Regions from separate parts of the Streptomyces sp. ADI95-16 genome, predicted to be linked through region 1. Evidence: riboswitches for the same ligand, from Rfam matches in the RefSeq annotation. Region 1 holds a riboswitch; the other holds the start of a gene.
The links. Region 1 has a riboswitch for thiamine pyrophosphate ahead of thiC (phosphomethylpyrimidine synthase ThiC). Riboswitches for the same ligand answer to the same signal wherever they lie in the genome.
Positions count from the first base shown of each region.

Region 2: another riboswitch for thiamine pyrophosphate. It lies ahead of thiO (glycine oxidase ThiO); the one in region 1 lies ahead of thiC (phosphomethylpyrimidine synthase ThiC).

Region 1 is NZ_CP033581.1:4,177,057-4,184,362, forward strand. Features, by position in the region: gene EES41_RS18420 (hypothetical protein) at 86-904, shown strand; gene EES41_RS18425 (aldo/keto reductase) at 1,037-2,086, opposite strand; gene thiC (phosphomethylpyrimidine synthase ThiC) at 2,239-4,026, opposite strand; TPP riboswitch at 4,020-4,166, opposite strand; gene EES41_RS18435 (YibE/F family protein) at 4,206-5,618, shown strand; gene EES41_RS18440 (SsgA family sporulation/cell division regulator) at 5,692-6,141, opposite strand; gene EES41_RS18445 (IclR family transcriptional regulator) at 6,239-6,985, opposite strand; gene EES41_RS18450 (DUF5326 family protein) at 7,265-7,306, opposite strand, start outside.
Region 2 is NZ_CP033581.1:2,635,111-2,642,416, reverse strand. Features, by position in the region: gene EES41_RS11495 (DUF4396 domain-containing protein) at 1-35, opposite strand, end outside; gene EES41_RS11490 (deoxyribonuclease IV) at 65-952, opposite strand; gene pknB (Stk1 family PASTA domain-containing Ser/Thr kinase) at 959-2,902, opposite strand; gene EES41_RS11480 (thiazole synthase) at 2,992-3,786, opposite strand; gene thiS (sulfur carrier protein ThiS) at 3,792-3,992, opposite strand; gene thiO (glycine oxidase ThiO) at 3,989-5,170, opposite strand; TPP riboswitch at 5,168-5,280, opposite strand; gene EES41_RS11465 (NAD(P)/FAD-dependent oxidoreductase) at 5,372-6,595, shown strand; gene EES41_RS11460 (Rv2175c family DNA-binding protein) at 6,687-7,052, shown strand; gene thiE (thiamine phosphate synthase) at 7,132-7,306, shown strand, end outside.

The DNA of each region.
Region 1 (7,306 bases):
CGCTCTATCCGTAGCAGGCTCTCCTCCGTTTGTGCCGGCGCCCGGGTTCTACGCGGGCAAACCGGCATCTACGGAGCATCGGGGGATGCACATGACCAGCGCTCCGCACCTGCTGTCCGAAGACCGACCGGAGTTCGATCGGCTCCTCGACGAGGCGTTGCGCACCGCGCACGACCGGCCCGAGCTCGCCACGCTCGGCGAACGTCTGAACGCCGAACAGCTGCGCACCATGGCCATGGGTGCCCGGGCGCTGCTGACCGCCGCGGCGGCGGCCGAGTACGACCACTACGTGAAGGTCCGTGAGGACCTGCGCGACGAGGCCCTGTCGGCTCCCCGTACGACGGGGGACGAGGACACCGGCCTGGACGCCGGCGGCGGCGCGGGCGCCGGCGCGGTCGTCGCGGTTCTCGCGCCGGTCCTCGCCGGCACCGCCATGCTGATCTTCCTGCTGATCGGCTACAGCCTGAAGCTGATCGAGCCCGAACCGGCCTTCGCTGAGACGATGCTGACGGCGGGTTGGCTGTTCGGCGCCCTCACCGTCGCCGGGCTGCTCTTCGCGGTGATCGGACTGCTGGTGACGGCCGTCCGCAACGGCTCGACCGAGGTGTCGGCACAGGAGACGGTGTCCATACCCGACGAGCTCTCGCGGGCCCGGGAAGCCTGGCGCCACGCCCTCCTGGAGCGGAGCATCGTGCCGTTCCTGCGGGACGCGCTGGCCGACCCGAGCGCGGGGCCGGGCTATCCGGTACCGCGTACGCCGCGGGCCGGGCGCATCCCCGATCTGGGATACACCCGGCCCGACTTCACCAGCCCGGGTTCCGCCTCGCAGGGGCCCCGGCCCGGCTACACACCGCCGGACTTCACGAGCCCGGACTTCGGCGGCCCGGACCGCGAGCCGGAGTGACGCCGGCCCCTGTTTCACGTGAAACATCGGCGCGGGAGGCCTCCGGGAGGCCGCCAGGAAGCGCCAGAACCGCTCCCTCGGCCCCTACGCCAGCAAGTGCTGTGAACCCTTCCGGTCACAGCACCAGACCGCCTAGCCGGCCGATCGGTCTCCCAGCGGCCGGCGCCGCTGCGCGAGGTCCGTCAGGGACGGCGGCTGCCAGACCCCGTCCGGGCGGTAGAGGTTCGTGCCGGGCGGGACGATCTCGTCGATCCGGTCGAGGACCGCGTCGTCGAGCACCAGATCGGCGCCGTTCACCAGGGCCTCCAGTTGCTCCATGGTCCGCGGGCCGATGATGACCGAGGTGACACCCGGGTGCGCCACCGGGAAGGCGACGGCCAGCTCCGGCAAGGTGCGGCCGATGGAGTCGGCGAGTTCGACGAGCCGCTCCACCGCCTCCAGCTTCGCGACGTTGCCCGGGATCGCCGGATCGAACCGCGCCGGCGTCAGCGCCGCGCGGCCCTGGGTCAGGTCAACGGGCCCGCCGAGCCGGTACTTGCCGCTCAGGAACCCGGAGGCGAGCGGACTCCACGTCAGCACACCCATCCCGTACCGCCGCGCGACGGGCAGTACATCGGCCTCGATGCCGCGCGCGAGGATCGAGTACGGCGGCTGCTCGGTCCGGAACCTCGCCAGTGCCCGCCGCTCGGCGACGTGGTGCGCCTCGACGATGTCCTCGGCGGGAAACGTGGAGCATCCGAAGGCGCAGATCTTCCCGGCCCGCACCAGATCGCCCAGTACGGACAGCGTCTCCTCGATGTCGGTCGAGTGGTCCGGCCGGTGCACCTGGTAGAGGTCGATCCACTCGGTGTCCAGCCGCCGCAGGCTGTCCTCGACCGCGCGCACGATCCAACGCCGTGAGTTCCCGCTGCGGTTGCGTCCCTCCCCCATCCGGAAGTGGACCTTGGTCGCGAGGACGACCTCGTCCCGGCGCCCCTTGAGCGCCTTGCCGACGATCTCCTCGGACTCCCCGGCGGAGTACATGTCCGCGGTGTCGACGAAGTTGATGCCCCGATCGAGGGCGGCATGGAGGATCCGCGCGCACTCCGCGTGATCCGGGTTCCCGACCGCCCCGAACATCATCGTGCCCAGGCAGTGGGCGCTCACCTCAATGCCGGTCCCACCGAGATTTCTGTAGCGCATGGTCATGGGCACGCACTGTAGGAGCTGGAGCGCACTCCAGCGCAAGGGCCGCGGGCCGCGCGTCCCGCCCGGGTCCGGGCGTGCGGGAGCGCCGCTCCGGGGAGTCCCCTCCGCCCCCCGGCGCGGCGCTCACCGCGCTCATGCCGGCCGGGTCAGTCGGCCAGCGGCAGGTACACGCGGTTGCCACTCGCCGCGAACTCGGCGGACTTCTCCGCCATGCCCGCCTGGATCTCATCAGCCTTCAGGTCGCCGCCGTGCTCCCGGCGGATGTCCTGCGAGATCTTCATCGAGCAGAACTTCGGACCGCACATGGAGCAGAAGTGCGCGGTCTTCGCCGGCTCGGCCGGCAGGGTCTCGTCGTGGAACTCGCGGGCGGTGTCCGGGTCGAGGGCCAGGTTGAACTGGTCCTCCCAGCGGAACTCGAACCGCGCGTCCGACAGGGCGTCGTCCCACTCCTGAGCGCCCGGGTGGCCCTTGGCCAGGTCGGCCGCGTGCGCCGAGATCTTGTACGTGATGACGCCGGTCTTCACGTCGTCGCGGTTCGGCAGGCCCAGGTGCTCCTTCGGCGTGACGTAGCAGAGCATCGCGGTGCCCCACCAGGCGATCATCGCCGCGCCGATGCCGGAGGTGATGTGGTCGTAGGCGGGCGCGACGTCAGTGGTCAGCGGGCCGAGCGTGTAGAACGGCGCCTCTTCGCAGATCTCCTGCTGGAGGTCGATGTTCTCCTTGATCTTGTGCATCGGGACGTGGCCCGGGCCCTCGATCATCGTCTGCACGTTGTGGCGCTTGGCGATCGTGTTCAGCTCGCCCAGCGTCTTCAGTTCCGCGAACTGCGCCGCGTCGTTGGCGTCCGCGATGGAGCCGGGGCGCAGGCCGTCGCCCAGCGAGTACGTGACGTCGTACGTCGCGAGGATCTCGCAGAGCTCCTCGAAGTTCGTGTAGAGGAAGTTCTCCTTGTGGTGCGCCAGGCACCACGCGGCCATGATCGAGCCGCCGCGCGAGACGATGCCGGTCTTGCGGCGGGCGGTCAGCGGGACGTACGGGAGCAGCACGCCGGCGTGGACCGTCATGTAGTCGACGCCCTGCTCGGCCTGCTCGATGACCGTGTCCTTGTAGATCTCCCAGGTCAGGTCCTCGGCCCGGCCGTCGACCTTCTCCAGCGCCTGGTAGAGCGGCACGGTGCCGATCGGCACGGGCGAGTTGCGCAGCACCCACTCGCGGGTGGTGTGGATGTTGCGGCCGGTGGAGAGGTCCATGACCGTGTCGGCGCCCCACTTGGTCGCCCAGGTCATCTTGTCGACCTCCTCCTCGATGGAGGAGGTGACGGCGGAGTTGCCGATGTTGGCGTTGACCTTCACCAGGAACTTCTTACCGATGATCATCGGCTCGATCTCCGGGTGGTTCACGTTCGCAGGGAGCACCGCGCGGCCTGCGGCGATCTCCTCGCGGACGACCTCGGGGGAGACGTTCTCGCGGATCGCGACGTACTCCATCTCCGGGGTGATCTCACCGCGGCGGGCGTACGCGAGCTGTGTGACGGCGGCGCCGCCACGGCCCCGGCGGGGCTGGCGGGGGCGGCCCGGGAAGACCGCGTCGAGGTTCTTGAGGCCACCGCGCGGCGAGGTGTGCTTGATGCCGTCGTCCTCGGGGCGCACGGGACGGCCCGCGTACTCCTCGGTGTCGCCGCGGCCGATGATCCAGTTCTCGCGCAGCGGGGCGAGGCCCCGGCGCACATCGGTCTCGATCTGCGGGTCGGTGTACGGCCCGGACGTGTCGTAGAGCGTCACGTCCTTTCCGTTGGTGAGGTGGACCTGGCGGACCGGCACCCGGATGTCGGGGCGGGAGCCCGCGACGTAGCCCTTGTGCCAGCCCGGCTGGCGCTCGGTCTGGCCGTCGGCGTCCTGGCTGACGGCAGGCGTGCGTGCGTCCTGAATGGTCATGAGACCTATCTCCCTACGCCGGCATTACCCGGTAACAGGTTCGGCGGTCGGCGCAGCCTCTTCCCGTGCGCGTCTGTCGACGCGCCTACGGTGATCAGCGCCCTCTCAGCCCGGTGCTCCGAGCTCCCGCGTTGTGCAAAGGTGCCCCCACGCTAGCGTCATCTATGGCGTGCTGAACAGTGGGCCCCCTCATCTCTTGCGATGATCGGGCAGTGACGATCTCGCCGCAGCCCCCCATCGAGCACACCGAACCCTCTGGCCATTCCGGGCACTCGCACACTGCCCCAGGAGCCGGCCACGGGCATTCCCACAGCCACAGTCACGGCCCGGCGGCCCCCGTCTCGAAGCACCTGCGCAAGGTCATCGCCGCCGTGCTGATCCCCTTCGCCGCCGCCGTCGTCATCGGCCTGATGGTGCTCTGGCCGGGCGGTGCTCCCGCCCACGAGCGCTCGGGGGTGGGCTTCGACCGGCAGACCCAGCAGGGCGAGGTGACCGCCCTGGAGCGGGTCGACTGCAAGTCCGTGAACGCCTCGCAGGTGCCTCCCACCGCCGACGTCTCCACTCCCGAGGGGCGCGAGGCACGGGCCGCGCAGACCGGCGAGTGCAAGAAGGCGACCGTCGAGGTCGTCAGCGGTCCGGAGAAGGGCCGCACCTTCATCGAGATCGTCCAGCCCGGCGCACCGCGGCAGTTGGCGGACGGCCAGGAGGTGGTGGTGGCGTACGCGCCCGACGCCCCCCGGGACCTCCAGTACTCCGTGATCGACGTGAACCGCAAGCTCCCGATGGCGGTGCTGGCCGGCATCTTCGCCGTGGCGGTGGTCCTGGTCGGCCGGATGCGCGGGCTGTTCGCCCTGATCGCGCTCGGCGTCAGCTTCGCGGTACTGACCCTCTTCATCCTGCCGGCGATCCTGCAGGGCTCGAATCCGCTGGTCGTCGCGGTCGTCGGGGCCAGCGCCATCATGCTGATCGCCCTGTACATGTGCCACGGGCTGACCGCCCGTACCTCGGTCGCCGTCCTCGGCACGCTCGTCTCGCTGCTGCTGATCGGGCTGTTGGGCTCGGGGTTCATCGACTGGGCGTTCCTCAGCGGCAACACCGACGACAACACCGGGCTGATCCACGGGCTCTACCCGAACATCGACATGAGCGGTCTCCTCCTCGCCGGTGTCATCATCGGATCGCTGGGCGTCCTCGACGACGTGACGGTCACCCAGACCTCGGCGGTCTGGGAGCTCCGCCAGGCCGACCCCACCATGGGGCCCCGGGCCCTGTACCGGGCGGGCATCCGGATCGGCCGCGACCACATCGCGTCGGTGGTCAACACGCTGGTCCTGGCGTACGCGGGCGCGGCGCTGCCGCTGCTGCTGCTGTTCTCCATCGCCAACAGCAGCGTGGGCTCGGTGGCCAACAGCGAGCTGGTCGCGGAGGAGATCGTACGGACGCTCGTGGGCTCGATCGGCCTGGTGGCCTCGGTCCCGGTGACGACCGCCCTGGCCGCGCTGGTGGTCTCCGCGGACCGGCCGGGATCCCCGGACGCCGCACCGGCCTCGGGACCGGTCCTCGGCGGCCGGGGCCGGCGGCGCAAGCGCTGACACGGGCCCGCCCGCTTCGGATCAGTCCGAGCCGCTCCGCACCGGCCGCTCCGGACCGGCGTTTCGGCCCCGGTCAGCCCGCGTTCTGCTCGTTCTGCCGCGACTCGGCCAGGATCTTGCAGAGTGCCTCGTCCAGGCTCTCCTCGAAGTCCCCGAGATTGCGCTCCTGACCGAGGGGGACCAGCCGGTCGGTGCGGTCGAGGAACGCGACGAGGGGCGCCGCGCTCGCGCGGAACAACGCCCGGTCGCCGCCGACCTGAAGGCGGATGTGGACATCGGACAGGCCCTCGGGACTGGTGGGCGCGATGTGCACATCACCGTCACCACATGGCTTGTTGATGCCGTCGAGGAGGAGTTCCCGGCCGAACGCCCAGGTCACGGGCGCGTCTCCGGGAAGGTGGAAGGTCAGGCGGACCGCGTAGGGGTCACGGGCTTCGTACCCGAGTTCCACGGGAATCCGGAACGCGAGCTCCTCGGAAACGAGGAAGCTCATCATGACCTCTGCCTGTACCGACTCGCGCATTGCCTACCCCGCTGTAGTGGAAGTGGCCAAGATTGATCCCCCCAGGCTCTCTTGACAAGAGTGGTGGAAGCACGAGCAGATCACAAGGAGTGAGTTTTCAGATACTGATAGAGAACGAGAGGGTGCTCAACAGCGCGCCTACTTCACTCCGTAGTCGATCGACTACATACAGCAATCGTTCTTCCTGATGCAGTGGTAGAGAAATGGCCATGGTCGCGACGGTGTCCCCGGCGGTGATCGGGATGGCCGCGCACACCGTTCCCAGGGCGTACTCCTGCCGCTCGACCACAGGCCGATTCCGCCCCATCGCGGCGATCCGGTTCTCCAAAGAGCGCAGGTCGGCGACTGTGTACGGCGTGATGGCCCCGACCGGGTGCCGATCGTAGTGGTCCTTGCGCGCCCTCTCGTCGAGCTGGCTCAGCAGACACTGCCCGATGGCGTGCGCATGGCCGGTCGCGCGGAAATCGGCCCACTCCTCGCAGGCCGGGCCGTCCGGAGTGTCCGATACGGCGATCAGCTCGATCTCACCCTCGCGGTACGCCGCGAAGTAGACAGGGGCCCCGACCGCGTCGCGGAAGTACGCGAGCGAGTCGACGATCATGCTGCGACGTTTCTGCTGGAGTCCCCCGTCGGCGAGCCTTCCGGCGGCGGGGCCGAGCACGAAGACTCCGCCCTCCCGGCGCAGGTAGCCCTCGTGCGTCAGGGTGCGCAGCAGGTGGTACGCGGTGGGAAGCGGGAGCCCGGCTTCGCGCGCCAGTTGCTTCGCCGGGGCTCCCTCGCTGTGGGATCCCGCCGCTTCGAGCAGCCTCAGCGCCCTCTGCACCGAACCGATCAGGGTCGGCACACCGGCATTGTGAACCGCAGCCAAAGCTCACCCCCAAGCGTGGCGGCGGGCCTTGGGGCCCACCCTGCGGGGGCCGCCCCCGCGTATGCCGTGGCTCCTGGGGGCGTACGCGCCAGCTGCTCTGTACAACCGCAGGTCAGGGGCGGTGTTACCGACTAGTCGGTGCCCAGGGATCGGCACAGATTGCCACTCTATCCACCGATTCCCGGCCCGTGAGGGGTTTGGCCCCTCACGTTCCCTCACCTGGGTCAATCCCGGTACGGCCCGGACCGGGCCGAACTACCACTCCCCGGAGGAGGACTTCGCGCCGCCGCCGGTGAA
Region 2 (7,306 bases), 1.5 Mb from region 1:
ATGGCCCAGCTGGCCTTGCCGTGATCGTGGTTCATGGGAACCCCCTGGGGACGCCTGGCTACGGTCAGTGGAGCTCCCGGAGCTCCTTCAGCAGCGCCACGTCCGCCGCGTGCCCCTCCGTGCCGCCCGGGGTCTCGATGATCAGCGGGACGCCCTCCGTCGCCGGGTGCGAGAACAGCTCCGCGAAGGCCTCCCGGCCGATGTGGCCCTGCCCGATGTTGGCATGCCGGTCCTTGTGGGCGCCGACGCCCTCCTTGGAGTCGTTCGCGTGGATCAGCTTCAGCCGGCCCTCGCCCACCGTGTCCACCAGCAGGTCCAGCGTCTGCTTGGTGCCGCCCGGCTCGGCGAGGTCGTGCCCCGCCGCGAAGATGTGGCAGGTGTCCAGGCAGATGCCGAGCTTGGGGTGGTGGTCGAGCGCCTCGAAGTACGGACCGAAGTCCCAGGTGCGCGAGCACAGCGAGGAGCCCTGCCCGGCCGTGGACTCCAGCAGCAGGAACGGGTCGTCGTCATGCGTCAGCTCGTCCAGCAGCGGCAGCATGTGCTCCCTGACCTGCGCGTACGCCGCCTCGCGCGGGCGGCCGCCGGTCGCCGAGCCGGTGTGGACTACCACGCCCAGCGCGCCGATCGCCCGGGCCCGGCGCAGCGAGTGCCGCAGCGACTCCACCGACTTCTCGACCGTCGCGACGGTGTGCGAGCCGAAGTTGATCAGGTACGGGGCGTGCACGTACGCCGGGACCGCCTCCCGCGCGCACTGCTCGCGGAACAGCTCGTCCTGCGCCGGGTTGCCGGCCGGGGTGGCCCAGCCGCGCGGATTCGCGACGAAGACCTGAACGGCCTCGGCGCCCATCTCCCGCGCGTACGTCAGCCCGACCGAGGCCAGCCCGCCCGCGACGGGGACGTGCCCGCCGACCGGATTGCGCCCGGCGGGACCGGCTTGCTCACGGAGTTCCACGTACGACTACAGCCCCTTGATCCGGATGACGATCGTGCTGCCCTCGGGGGCGTTCTGGCCGCCGGGCACCGACTGCGCGTCGATGGTGTTGCCGAAGGAGAAGAACGGCTTCTGCACCTTCACCGTGAAGCCCAGGTCCTCCAGCGCCTTGCGCGCGGCGTCCGCGTTCTGCCCGGTCACGTTCGGCACCGGGACCAGCCGGGGGCCCTTGGAGACCGTCAGCGTCACGGTGTCCCCCGCCGCTGCCTGCGCGCCCGCGGCGAGCGACTGGGCGGCGACCGAACCGGCCGCGAAGGGCGAGTTGACCTGCTCATCGGCCGTCTCCACCTTCAGGCCGAGGCCCTGGAGCGCGGCGCGGGCCTGGTCGAGCGAAGCCCCGGTCACCGAGGGCACCTGCACCGGGCGGCCCTTGCTGACGAGGATCGAGACCGCCGTGTCGGGGGCCCGCTTCTCGCCGCCCGCCGGGTCGGTGCTGATCACCGAGCCCTGCGGGACGTCCTGGCTGAACGCCTGCGAGACGACCCCGGCCTCCAGTCCCGTCTTCGCGAGCTCGGCCTTGGCCTCGTCCAGGGTGCGGTCCTTGAGGTTGGGTACGGCGACGATCTCCGGGCCGCGCGAGACGGTCAGCGTCACCGCGCCGTTGCCGCGGATCCGCTTCCCGCCGCCCGGGTCGGTGTCCATCACGGTCCCGCGGTCGAAGGTCTCGCTGAACTTCCGGTCGACCCGCTTCACGCCGAGACCGGCCGACGACAGGTCCGACTTCGCCTGCGCCTCGGTCTTGCCGAGCAGGTTCGGGACCTTGGTGAACTGGCCGGAGTTGATGTACCAGACGCCGCCGCCGATACCGAGCGCGAGCAGGACCGCGGCGACCAGGAGGAACACGCCGCGGCGCCGGGGCCGGGGAGCCGGGGCCGTGCCCCGCCGTCGCGCCTCTTCCTGTTCCTGCTCCTGGGACTGCGTCGGCGACGTCGGCGGGAGCAGCATCCGCGAGGTCTGGTTCATCGGCTCCGGCGGCTCCGCCGCCCGGGGGATCACACTCGTACGGTCCTCGGTCGCGTTGTGCGTCTCGGCGCGCGCCTGCGGAGGTACGGCGTCCAGCTCGGCGTTGCCGAGCCGGGCGCGGGCGTCGAGGGTCAGGCCCAGCAGGGACGCGGCGTCGTACGGGCGCAGCTCCGGGTTGCGGGCGGTGGCCAGCGCGACGAGCCCGTCGAGGACGACGGGGAGCCCGGGGACGGTCGCCGACGGGGGCGGGACGTCCTCGTGGAGGTGCTGGTAGATCACCTGGGCGGGGTTGCCGCCGGTGTGGGGCTTGGAGCCGGTGAGCATCTCGTAGAGCACGACACCACAGGCGTAGACGTCCGCGCGGGTGTCGCTGACGCCGCTCTCGATCTGCTCGGGGGCGAGGTAGGAGACGGTGCCGAGGACCGACCCGCTGGTGCTGGTGACGGAGTCGACCGAGCGGACCAGCCCGAAGTCCGCGACCTTGACCCGGCCGTCGTCGCCGATCAGGACGTTCTCGGGCTTCATGTCGCGGTGCACGAACCCGGCGCGGTGCGCGGCGCCGAGGGCCGCGAGGACCGGCTCCAGGATGTCGAGCGCGGCCCGGGGCTGGAGCGCGCCGCGCTCGCGGAGCACGTCGCGCAGGGTGCAGCCGGAGACGTACTCCATGGCCAGGTACGTGTACGGGCCGTCGGTGCCCTGGTCGAAGACGCCGACGACGTTCGGGTGCGCGAGGCGGGCCACGGACTTGGCCTCACGGATGAAGCGGTCGACGAAGCCGGCGTCGGCGGCGAGCGCCGGGTGCATCACCTTCAGGGCCAGGACGCGGTCGAGGCGGGTGTCGAGGGCGCGGTAGACCGTGGCCATGCCACCGGCCGCGATGCGGGCGTCGACGCGGTAGCGGCCGTCGAGCACGCGCCCGGCGAGGGGGTCATCCAGGGTCGTATCCACCCGGCGATTCTACGAGCGCACGCAACCCTCCCGACCAGCATCCCGTCCCTTGCGGCGCAGCTGTGACGCACCCCTCGTCCCCGGCGGGGTCAGAAAGCCGGGCGTTCCGGGTCCAGAACGGCGCGTCCCTCGGCCGGGGAGGAGGCCTCCGCGAAGCGGCGCTGCGGGATGCGGCCCGCGCGGTACGCCAGGCGTCCCGCCGACACGGCGTCCCGCATCGCCGCGGCCATGAGCACGGGGGACTGGGCCCGTGTCACCGCCGAGGCCAGCATCACGCCCGCGCACCCCAGCTCCATGGCGAGGGCCGCGTCCGACGCCGTGCCGGCCCCCGCGTCCAGGATCACCGGGACCCCGGCCCGCTCGCGGATCAGCTCGAAGTTGTGGGGGTTGCGGATCCCCATCCCGGACCCGATCGGAGACCCCAGCGGCATGATCGCCGCGCAGCCCACGTCCTCCAGCTTCCGCGCGAGCACCGGATCGTCGTTCGTGTAGGGCAGCACCGTGAAGCCTTCGTCCACCAGCGTCTCCGCCGCGTCCAGCAGCTCCACTCCGTCCGGCAGCAGCGTCCGCTCGTCGGCGACGACCTCCAGCTTGATCCAGTCCGTCCCCAGCGCCTCCCGCGCCAGCCGCGCAGTCAGCACCGCCTCGCCGGCCGTGAAGCAGCCGGCCGTGTTCGGCAGGACCGCGATCCCCAGCCGGTTCAGCACCGACAGGACCGAGCCCTGCACCGTCGGGTCCAGCCGGCGCATCGCCACCGTCGTCAGCTCGGTCCCGGACGCCACCAGCGCGCGCTCCAGGACGTCGAGGCTCGGCGCCCCGCCGGTCCCCATGATCAGGCGGGAGGAGAAGCTCCGGCCGCCCAGTTCGAAGGCGTCGTCCGCCATCGCGCTCAGCCCCCCTGCACGGCGGTGAGGATCTCGACCCGGTCGCCCTCGCCGACCGGTGTGGCCGGCCACTGGCCGCGCGGGACCACGGTCTCGTTCAGTGCCGCGGCGACGCCGGCCGGCGCCGCGGTCAGGGTGGCGACCACCGCGTCGAGGGTGGTGCCGGCCGCGATCTCGCGCGGCTCGCCGTTGACGGAGATGGTCATGCGTACGACTCCTGACGTGCCGGGGTGAAACGACCCGGGGTGAAGGGGCGGGCGATCTCCGGTACCGCGCCGGTGGTCAGCAGCTCCGCCATCACATCGCCGGTGAGCGGGGTCAGCAGCACCCCGTTGCGGTAGTGCCCGGTGGCCAGGTGCAGCCCCGGCAGGGCGGTCGGCCCGAGCAGCGGGGCGTTGTCGGGGGAGCCGGGCCGCAGCCCCGCCCGGGTCTCGGACAGCGGGAGTTCGGTGATGCCGGGCACCAGTTCGTGGGCGTCGCGCAGCAGCTCGTACACCCCGCCGGCGGTGACGGTGGTGTCCCAGCCGAGTTCCTCGCTGGTGGCGCCGACGACGAGTTCGCCGTTCTCGCGCGGGACCAGGTACACGTGGCTGCCGCGCACGACGGCCCGTACGGTGCGGGACAGGAACGGCCCGTACCCGGCCGGCACGGTCAGCCGCAGCACCTGCCCCTTCACCGGCCGCACCGGCGCCGCCACCTCCGGCGGTACGCCGGCCAGCCGGCCGCTGAGCGACCCCGCGGCCAGCACCACCTGGTCGGCGCGGAGCACCTCGGCGTCGTCGAGCCGTACGCCGACCGCCCGGTCGGCGGCGGTGAGCAGCCGCTCCGCGCTCGCCCGGCGGATCTCGACCCCGGCGCGCTCGCAGGCCGCCAGCAGCGCGGCCGCCAGCCGGCGCGGGTCGACCTGGTGGTCGCCGTCCACGCGCAGCCCGCCGCGCACGCCCGGGGCCAGCATCGGCTCCAGGCGGCGGCACTCGCGCCCGGTGAGCCACTCGGACTCCAGGCCGCAGCGCCGCTGGAGCGCGTGCAGCTCGCGCAGGTGGAGCCGGTCGTCGGCGTCGAGGGCCACGGCGAGGGTGCCGCAGGCGCGGTAGCCGATGTCCATCCCGCCGCTGGCGTCGGCGAGTTCGGCGGCGAACTCGGGGTAGCGGGCGGCGGAGGCGAGGTTCAGCCCGAGCAGGGTCTCCTCGCCGTAGTGCAGTTCGGTGACGGCGGCGAGCATGCCGGCCGCGACCTGCGCGGCGCCGCCCCCGGGCGCCGGATCGGCGAGCACGGTGCGCAGCCCGCGCCGGGCGGCCCGCCAGGCGGTGACCAGCCCGATGATCCCGCCCCCGATGACGAGGACGTCGGATCCCCCGTCGGATCCCTTCCGAGATGAGTGCATGGGCGTCCAGCCCCTCCCTTCGCCGGCATGACCCGGATCAGGTTCGTACGGTCGGAGGCCGCCCAGCCTCCCTCTCAGCCCGGTGCGCCCGGACTCCCGCGATAGGTTCGGTGGCCAGACTAACCCCGGCGCCGGTGCCGGGTAAGGCTGCCTCCCCGGCCACTGTTCCTGACGAAGCGTCAGTTGATTAGGCTGGGCCGGGTGAGCGAGCAGACGGAACAGACTCAGGGCGGCGTCGTCATCGTCGGCGCCGGAATGGCCGGGGTGCAGACCGCGGTCGCGTTGCGGGAGCAGGGGTGGACCGGCCGCGTGACGCTGCTGGGCGCCGAGCCGCACCAGCCGTACGACCGGCCGCCGCTGTCGAAGGCGGTGCTGCTCGGGAAGGCCGAGGACTCCGCGTTCGACGTGGACTTCGAGGGCCTCGGCATCGAGCTGCGGCTCGGCGTCGAGGTCACCGGCCTGCGCGGCGCCGAGCGCGAGCTGGACACGGAGGCGGGACCCGTCCCGTACGAGGTGCTCGTGCTGGCGACGGGCGCCGAACCGCTGACCCTGCCGGGCGCGGAGGGCGTCCCCGGCGTGCACCTGCTGCGCACCCTGGACGACGCGGCGCGGCTGCGCCCGGTGCTGGCGGCGGCGCCGGCGATGGTGGTCGTCGGGGCGGGCTGGATCGGCGCCGAGTTCGCCACGGCCGCGCGCGAGGCGGGCTGCGAGGTGACGGTCGTCGAGGCGGCGGACCGGGTGCTGGCGGGCGCGCTGCCGGCGGAGGTCGCCGCCCCCATGGCGCGGTGGTACGAGGAGGCGGGCGCCACGCTGCTGACCGGGGCGCGGGTGGCCGCGGTGGAGGCGGGCCGGGTCCTCCTCACCGACGGCCGCGCGCTGCCGGCGGGCGCGGTGGTCGTCGGCATCGGGGCCCGGCCCGCGACGCGCTGGCTAGCGGGCTCGGAGGTCGAGCTCGGCCCCGACGGCTCGGTCACGGCGGACGCGTACCTGCGGACCACCGCGGCGGGGGTGTACGCGGTCGGCGACTGCGCCTCCTTCCCGTCGGGGCGGTACGGGGCGCGGCTGCTGGTGCACCACTGGGACAACGCGCTGCAGGGGCCGCGGGTGGTCGCGGCGAACGTCCTGGGCGGCGGGGCCGAGCGCGTTTACGACCCGGTGCCGTACTTCTGGTCGGAGCAGTTCGGACGGTTCGTGCAGTACGCGGGCCACCACGGCGACGCCGACGGGCTGGTGTGGCGCGGCGACCCGGCCGGCGAGGCCTGGTCGGTGTGCTGGCTGCGGGACGGGGCACTGGCCGCGCTCCTCGCCGTGGGCCGCCCCCGCGACCTGGCCCAGGGCCGCCGGCTCATCGAGGCGGCCACCCCCGTCGACCCGGCGCGGCTCGCCGATCCGGCCGTCCCCCTGAAGTCCGCCACCCTCCGCTGAGCTCCCCCGGGAAGGCCCTGAACAGGGGCCCGGGACCCGGACGGGGTGGTCCAGGTACCGGCGGGGAGTCCGAGATGGCAGGCTTGTGCCCGTGACCGAGATTGACGCAAAGATCGATGCCCTTGTCCCCGACTGGCTGTACCTCCCCGACATCGCGGAGATGCTCGACATCGAAGTGACCCGGGTCCGCCAGCTGGTCAAGGAAGGTCAGCTGCTCGCCGTACGCCGGGGCGAGAACCGTTCGCTCCAGGTGCCCGCCCCCTTCATCGACGGAGACAAGATCGTCAAGGGCCTGGTCGGCCTGCTGACCGTGCTCCGCGACGACGGCTTCTCCGACGCGGAGATCCTGGAGTGGATGTTCACCCCGGACCCGACCCTGCCCGGCACCCCCGCGCAGGCGCTGAGCGAGAATCGCGGCACGGAGGTGAAGCGCCGCGCTCAGGCGCTTGCCCTCTGACCTGATCCGCATCCGCTCCACCGCGGTGTACGGGCCGAGCGCGCGGGCCCGTACGCCGCCACCACCCCGGGGGGTACCCATGCAGCAGCTGTCCGACGCCCGGCTCTACCTGTGCACGGACGCCCGCAAGCGGCAGGGCGACCTCCCCGAGTTCCTCGACGCCGTCCTCGCCGGCGGAGTGGACGTCGTCCAGCTCCGCGACAAGGGCATGGAGGCCGGCGAGGAACTCGAACACCTGCGGGTCTTCGCCGACG